2 regions of the Amedibacillus sp. YH-ame10 genome follow, and region 1 is predicted to be linked to the other one. Evidence: a T-box and tRNA genes for the amino acid it is inferred to sense, from the RefSeq annotation. Region 1 holds a T-box; the other holds one or more tRNA genes.
The links. The T-box of region 1 lies ahead of trpS (tryptophan--tRNA ligase). A T-box ahead of a tRNA ligase gene usually reads a tRNA of that ligase, here a tRNA-Trp.
Positions count from the first base shown of each region.

Region 2: it encodes a tRNA-Trp, which carries the amino acid that the T-box ahead of trpS (tryptophan--tRNA ligase) is inferred to sense. The anticodon was not compared.

Region 1 is NZ_JBSPFA010000020.1:5,403-9,595, reverse strand. Features, by position in the region: gene ACWG42_RS09665 (ABC transporter ATP-binding protein) at 1-58, shown strand, start outside; gene ACWG42_RS09660 (hypothetical protein) at 52-852, shown strand; gene trpS (tryptophan--tRNA ligase) at 889-1,878, opposite strand; T-box leader at 1,910-2,101, opposite strand; gene spx (transcriptional regulator Spx) at 2,233-2,664, shown strand; gene ACWG42_RS09645 (glucose PTS transporter subunit IIA) at 2,764-4,193, shown strand, end outside.
Region 2 is NZ_JBSPFA010000002.1:74,067-78,259, reverse strand. Features, by position in the region: gene ACWG42_RS01465 (ABC transporter ATP-binding protein/permease) at 1-806, opposite strand, end outside; gene ACWG42_RS01460 (hypothetical protein) at 1,226-1,372, opposite strand; gene ACWG42_RS01455 (YjjG family noncanonical pyrimidine nucleotidase) at 1,378-2,070, opposite strand; gene crcB (fluoride efflux transporter CrcB) at 2,154-2,522, shown strand; tRNA gene ACWG42_RS01445 (tRNA-Trp) at 2,602-2,675, shown strand; gene ACWG42_RS01440 (putative ABC transporter permease) at 2,755-3,297, opposite strand; gene ACWG42_RS01435 (collagen-like protein) at 3,662-4,193, shown strand, end outside.

The sequences.
Region 1 (4,193 bases):
GCGTAATGCGAGTGGGAAATCTATTGATGAAATTTTTAGGGAGGAATTCAGATGTTAGGGAAATTATTAAAGTATGATATAAAGTCTCAAGGAAAAAGTTTGTTGCCAATGTATTTGATTGCGTTAGGATTTGCATTAGCAACTCGTGGGATGAAGTATGTAGTAGATGCATTTCCAGTGGTATCAGTTGTCTATTCTTTTATGGTTACGATGTGTGTATTTGCACTTATTGCGGTTGTTGTTTGGACATTTATCGTGACGGTCAAACAATTTTACTTTAATGTATTAAAGGATGAAGGGTATTTAACACATACTCTTCCAGTCACAAGAAATAAAATCATTTTATCTAAGGAGCTTACATCTGTTGTGTTCATGGTGATTGCGACAGCAGTAGTAATCCTTGGTGTATTCCTTGCCTTTTATCAAGGAGGGGTTAAATCTTTCCTAGATCAAATAAGTGAAGTGTTCGCGATAAATGGAGTAGATAGTACAAAGGCACTCATTTGGATTATTGTTATACTTGCGATTAGCTATATCTCCTATGTTCAAATGGCATTTACGTCATTGATGATAGGGCAAACGCAAAATATGAATAAGATCTTGTTTTCAATTGTAGCTGCTATCATTATCTATGTTATTCAAAGCATATTGAGTCTTATTATGTTAGGGATTGATATTTTCATTAATCCAGAATTAATGGATGTTATGAATACATCGAATCCGTTATTATCAGATGTTTGGCAATATGTAGAATTGATATTTATATCCACAACAATTCTTACAATTATATCTATGGTAGTGTTCCATGTCCTATCTGTGGTTCTTGCGAATTATAAATTAAATCTTGAATAAAAAATAGAGGATGTCTTAGGACATCCTCTATGTGTTTTAGTTGAACAATTGAAATCCAACTTTCTTTTTTACTTTCATAAGTTTCTTTTGCGCAATTGCTCGAGCTTTGTCGTTTCCCTCGGCAATTACTTTTTCTAACGTACCACTACTTAGGATTTCTTTGTATTTCTTTTGTAAATCAGTAAGGAAGTTAAATACAGCTTCACCAACTTCTTTCTTGAAATCTCCATAGCCTTTTCCTTCATAACGTTGAACGATGGATTCTATTTCTTCTCCAGTTAAGGAAGAAAGGATCATAAGAAGATTGGAAATTCCAGGTTGTTGTTCCACATCATATGTAACAACACCTAAAGAATCTGTAACTGCAGACATAATCTTTTTACGAGCAACTGCAGGTTCATCTAATAAATCAATGGTACCTTTAGGGTTCTCTTCTGATTTTGACATCTTCTTTGTTGGGTTTTGTAGGGAATAAATTTTCGCTCCTACTTTAGCTACCAATGGTTCAGGAATCGCGAAGGTATCTCCATAACGATGATTGAAACGTTCTGCCAAATCTCTTGTAAGTTCTACGTGTTGTTTTTGGTCAAGTCCCACGGGTACATAATCCGCATCATATAATAGAATATCGGCTGCCATTAAAGCTGGATAAGTAAACAAACCAGCAGTGATACCAGTTTCACCTTTTGCGGTTTTATCTTTGTATTGCGTCATTCTCTGCATTTCTCCGATATAGGAATTACACGTCATAATCCAACCCAACTCTGCATGTTGTGGTAAATCACTTTGTAAAAAGATGGTCGCTTTGTTTGGGTCTAAACCCGCAGCTAGATATAAAGCAATTAAATCCTTTGTATTTTGTTTTAGTTCTGCACGTTCTTGAGGAACGGTAATAGCATGCATATTGGCAATGAATACATACATTTCATAATCTTCTTGGTACTCCACAAAATTACGGATGGCTCCAATATAATTTCCCAATGTTAATCTTCCTGTTGGCTTAATGCCACTTAGCATTCGTTTCATAAAATATCCTCCTAAAATAAAAAAAGTACCCTGTAGGGACGCATATAGCGTGGTACCACCCAACTTGCTTCATATGAAGCCACTTCTCATAACGGTGAGTTTCCGCTCAGATGAGTATGCTCGAAAGTCCCACTTCAAATATTAGGTGTACTGACTTTCACCAACCATCAGTTCTCTATTTAGCATCCATAACATTCTACTCTTACTTTTTCATTGCATATGTATTAACAGTATTATCATACTATCACAACGAATACTTGGCAAGAGGAAAACAAAAAAACTTGAAATTTCGCTTTCCATAAAAAACACTATACTATATAATAGAGGGGTGAAACCAAAAGGAGGCAGATATAGATGATTATCTTATATACATCACCAGGATGTGCAAGCTGTCGAAAAGCAAAACAATGGCTCAAAGACAACGATATGAAGTTCGTTGAGAAAAATATTTTTACGACTCTATTAAAAGAAGAGGAGATTAAATACCTCTTACAGAGAAGCGAAAATGGTACGGAGGATATCATATCTACACGTTCCAAAGTATTTCAAGAATTAAACAAAGATTTGGATGATTTATCCGTAAAAGAATTGGTTGATTTGATTCAGAAGAATCCTAGTATTCTAAAAAGACCAATTATGATCAATGAAAAAAGTTTTGTTGTGGGGTATGACGATGATGAAATCACAGCCTTTATTCCACCGAGCCTTAGAATCATGGCGGAAAAAGCATGTAATCCAAGTTGTGCAAATTATCCAATTTGTGGTAAAGTAAGAGAAGAAGCATAAAGTAGTGTGTATAGCATACTGCTTTTCTTTTTGTGCAACAAAACGATTGACGATACAATGTTCAAATGTAATAATTATCATTGAGATATGGGAGAGCTTATGAAATCTAATTTATTTGGGATCATGCAACGTGTTGGACGTAGCTTTATGTTGCCTATTGCCTTATTGCCCATTGCTGGACTTTTCTTGGGATTGGGTAGTTGTTTGACAAATGAAGCAACCATTGCATCACTGCATTTAGAAGGAATTTTAGGGCAGGGGATGTTTTTGCATGATGTGTTACAGGTGACAACAAAAGTAGGTAGTACAATATTTAATAATCTACCGATTATATTCGCGGCTTCAGTTGCCTTGGGTATGGCAAAAAAAGAGCGAGAGATTGCGACACTTTCCGCAATCGTAGCCTTTTTAGTAATGCATACGACCATCAATGGAATGTTGGTTGCGGATGGAAGAATCGTTGATGGTAAGGTAGCAAGTGATGTAGTGGATGGGACAATCAATTTCGTATGTGGGATTCAATCTTTAGAAATGGGAGTGTTTGGTGGCATTCTTGTTGGTTTAGGGGTTGCGTATTTACATAATCGTTTCTATCGCATCGAGCTACCAAGTGTATTATCGTTTTTTGAAGGTACGCGCTTTGTACCTATTATATCTGCAGTTGTATATTTGTTTGTGGGTTTCTTGATGTATTATATTTGGCCGTTCTTTCAAAATATGATATTTTCAGCAGGGGACTTTATAACGCAGTCAGGGTATATTGGAACTTTTGTGTTTGGTTGTATTAAGCGTATACTAAATCCATTTGGGTTACATCATGTATTCTATTTGCCTTTCTGGCAAACGGTTGTTGGTGGATCAATGGAAGTAAATGGTACGATGATTTATGGAGGACAAAATATTTTCTTTGCACAATTAGCGGATCCTAATACCATACATTTTAGTGCAGATGCAACTCGTTATTTTACGGGAGAGTTTCTGTTTATGATCTTTGGGTTGCCAGGAGCTGGTTTGGCAATGTATCGCTGTTGTAAGAAAGAATATAAAAAAATTGTGGGAAGTTTCCTTTTGACAGCATGTTTGACGAGTGTGTTAACGGGGATTACGGAACCTGTAGAATTTATGTTTTTATTCTCTGCGCCTATTTTGTATGTGATACATGTCATCTTTGTGGGAAGTGCTTATATGGTGGCGCAAATATTGAATATCACGATTGGACTTACGTTCTCGGGTGGACTGTTGGATTTTATTGTGTTTGGAGTTTTACAAGGGAATGATAAGACGAGTTGGTATTTGGCAATACCAGTAGGGCTTTTCTATTTCTGCTTATACTATTTTGTATTTAAGTTTATGATAGTCCGTTTTAATTTAAAGACGATTGGGCGAGGAGGGGCGCAAGATTTATTGGCTCTTACCATTCATAATAAGAAGGATAAACAGGAAAGTGATTCCTATGTGATTGATAAACAGGCACAACGTATTGTTGTGGGTGTAGGTGGACGTGATAATATTAGTAATCTAGATAGTTG
Region 2 (4,193 bases), on a different contig from region 1:
GATGTTAATATCGTACGTGCTTTTTTTGTACGAAGATTATTAAAACTTAAAACAAGCGACGTAAGAAAAGACATAGAGGATTTCCCCATATTTTCATGTCTTGGTTGGTCTACATCATCTTCGCTAAGTTGATAAGGATTCGTATCACTACGAATAGTTCCATCCTTTAACTTTACGATTCGGGTTGCATATTCTTCAGCTAAATCTGGATTATGCGTGACCATAACTACAAGGCGATCTTTCGCAACTTCTTCCAACAACTTCATAACTTGTATACTGGTATCACTGTCCAAAGCCCCTGTGGGTTCATCCGCAAGTACAATATCAGGATCATTGACCAATGCGCGCGCAATCGCAACACGTTGCATTTGTCCACCTGACATTTGGTTTGGCTTTTTATGTCCTTGTTCTCCTAACCCTACTTGATCAAGAGCTTCCTTAGCACGCTTTCTACGTTCGCTTTTTGAAATACCAGAGATAGTCAATGCAAGTTCCACATTTGCTAATACACTTTGATGCGGAATCAAATTATAGCTTTGAAACACAAAACCTATTGTATGATTACGATAAGAATCCCAATCATGGTCTTTATATTTTTTAGTACTTATTCCATTGATAATTAAATCTCCTTCATCATAACGATCAAGTCCACCAATGATATTCAAAAGTGTTGTTTTTCCAGATCCACTAGGACCCAAAATTGCAACAAACTCATTATCTCTTAAATTTAAACTAACCCCAGCAAGTGCTGTTTGCACAAGACTTCCAGTTGTATATTCTTTTTTAATTTCTTTGATCTGTAGCATTGTGTTCATTCCCTTCATCCACTTAGGTATTTGCGCAGAATTTATTCTTTTATTATATCAAATATTTTCCAATTTTACACCTTATGTAATTCTTATAAACCTGGTAAGAGCCTTATTTCCATTGCTCATATCTTTTTTGTAAACCTACATAATCTAACTTATCACTTTCATCTTTTCCTGAACTTATATATCCTCTTCTGATTTCTTTTATGAAAAAACTATGCTGGCATTGCCCCTCTAGTATGTAGTTGTGGTTGTGAAATGAAACTAGTGGATTGTTATTTTCCTCTAGGGATATAAGAGAAAAACAATGGAAATGGAAATCCCTAAATAAAATGTACCCTGAAAACAGAGTAAGTATGCTTTTTTTCATACTGTCCATTTTACAGGGTACATTTTAAATTTTCTTTTCCTTTTATTTACCCACTGAAGTTAACTTTCCCAAATTTATCCATATTCTTCTTTCTACCTAATTTCTTCTCTAACATTTTCGATTGTGGTTTGCTTTTTGCTTGACGACTTCTTTCCAATAATGCTTTTGTATCTACTTTCTTTTGTTCACTCATATCCATCATTCCTTTCCTAATATTTTATAGAGTTCCCTTAAATCGGTAATCTCATAAGTACTTTTTAGTGTTGCTTCTTTTACATCTTGCCTTGGATGATACCAGCACGTATCAATACCAGCGTTGATACCTCCTTGGATATCACTTGATAAGGAATCACCAATAATTAACACATTGTGTTTATCAACTTCACCAATACGCCTAAAGCACGAATCAAAATATGCTACATCTGGTTTTTGATATCCTATTTCTTCTGATACAAAGACATCTTTGAAATAAGGTCGTAACCCACTTTCATCCAATCTTTGATACTGTGTAGCACTTACTCCATTGCTAGCGATATACAAGTTAACATCTTGATATAGTGCTTGTACCACTTCCATAGCATATTCCATCATTTCATGGCCATGCGCTAAACGATCTTGGTAATCATCTTCAAATTGGATGCCATCATCCTGTATTCCAAGTTCTTGAAAGAGTTTTCCAAATCTTGAATAAATCACTTCTTCTCGACTTATTTCCCCCTCTTCATAAGCGTTCCATAGTTCTTTATTAATTTGCAAATAGTGATTACGAATACTCTCATTATAAGGATATCCATATGCTTCAAATGTATGTATCAATGCATGAAATTCTGCCGCATCAAAATCTAATAATGTGCCATCTGCATCGAATAATATTGTTGTATATTGTTTCATAATTACCTCTTTCTTTTGTATTATAACGGTTTTCTTATAAAACGTAAAGAAACTATGGTAATATTATAAACGAGGTGATGCAAATGAAAGGCTTGTTATTTGTTGGATTAGGTGGAGCAATTGGTGCTATGATGCGTTATAGCATTAGCATGTTACCACTAAAAAGCGAATTCCCATTCCTTACATTGTTCATCAATATCTTAGGTGCTATTATGATTGGATGCATTGTTGGATTTAGTGAAGAACATACGAGCAATGAAAATCTCTTATTGTTTTTAAAGACTGGAGTCTGTGGTGGCTTTACTACTTTTTCTACCTTTTCTTTAGAAGCTGTACAGCTTTTTGAAAAACATCGCTATTTTGCTGGTGGCAGTTATGCAGTTGTTAGTGTTGTCTTTTGTATCATAGGTGTACTACTTGGAAAGAGCATTTCAAAAGTCTTATTTGCATAGTGCTAGAAATCGTTTATTTTCGTGATTTTTTATTGCCAATCTTTTTTTTCTATGGTACTATAATAAGGCAGTAAAAACTAGGGGTATAGTATAATGGTAATATAACGGTCTCCAAAACCGCTGATGGGAGTTCGATCCTCTCTACCCCTGCCATGAAACACATAAAACGTTGTCAAAAAATTGACAACGTTTTCTTATGCTACAAATGTAGAAGGATACTATACCGGAACCATCAATATCGAGTAAATATTGTGATTATAAAATCTATTAACATAATAGAAATTCCTATTATGCAAATAAACCATGCAGTCTTCTGTTTCATACAAGAGACAATATATTCTTCCAGAGGTTCCACAACATAAATTAGAGCCAACCCACCAAGCGCAAATGTGAATACTGAGCGCAAACAAACAAAACCATCAATGTTCATAAATAGTCCAGTATAATCCCACCAACGATGTTTCCATATTTGCCACATACCCCATCCTGTAATATATTCTACGATTCCTGTTATCAACATTCCCATAATAAATACGATCCAAGGATATTTTTTATATTTATGTAATAATAAAGCCATAAGTACAGCCCCGACACCATAAACAGGTAAATATGGGCCGTACATAAAACCTCGATTCCCTATCCAATTCTCGCTAACATAATAAAATATTTCTTCATAAATCCAACCACTAACACATCCTATAAAGAAAATGAAAATCAGAATAATTAAACGTGCGTGGATGAATTCTTTGGATTTCCCTATAAAATGTTCAATCATTTTTGTTCCTCCCTTAAGCATTATTTGTGTTACATTATAACAGTTTTATTTTTACATTTGTAAAATCTGTATAATTTATCATGATGTGTTATTTAAAAAATTTTACCCTATTTTACAATGTTTGGCCAACCCTTTGCATGGAAAGATGCCTTCATGTTATTTTGGGTATTGATGTCATTAGGCATGAGTATGTTTGTTGCAATGCATTCACGTAAACATAACGTTAAAACGTATTAATCTCAAGACAGCCAAACACGAATTTTGTTTTGGCTGTCTTATTATCGTGACAATTGCCCATCTCTACTTTTTTGTAATGCATATCCTATGGAAGGAATGTATTTACATCCTATGATGAGGTGATGAAATGATAGAAGATGATGTTTTCTTTGCATCTTGTGATCCATGTATTGATGAACCAATCTGCTGTTGTGAAGGTCCAAGAGGACCTAGAGGATTTCGTGGAGCTACGGGTGCAACAGGGGCGACTGGCACAAAAGGTGCCACAGGTGTAACTGGAGCTACTGGAAATACGGGTGCCGCAGGTGCCAATGGAGCGAGTGGTCCTACCGGAAATACTGGACCTGCTGGTCCTACAGGGGCTACGGGTGTAAAAGGAGCAACGGGTGCAACAGGAATCCCTGGAACAACAGGAGCCACAGGCAATACGGGAGCAAATGGCGCAACTGGTCCAACAGGCGCTACTGGAAACACTGGTGCTGATGGGGCTACTGGTCCAACGGGTGCTACTGGAAATACTGGAATTACAGGTAATACGGGAGTAACTGGTCCAACAGGCGCTACTGGAAACACTGGTGCTGATGGCGCAACTGGTCCAACTGGTGCCACTGGAAACACTGGTGCCGATGGTGAACCTGGACCGACAGGGTCTACTGGAA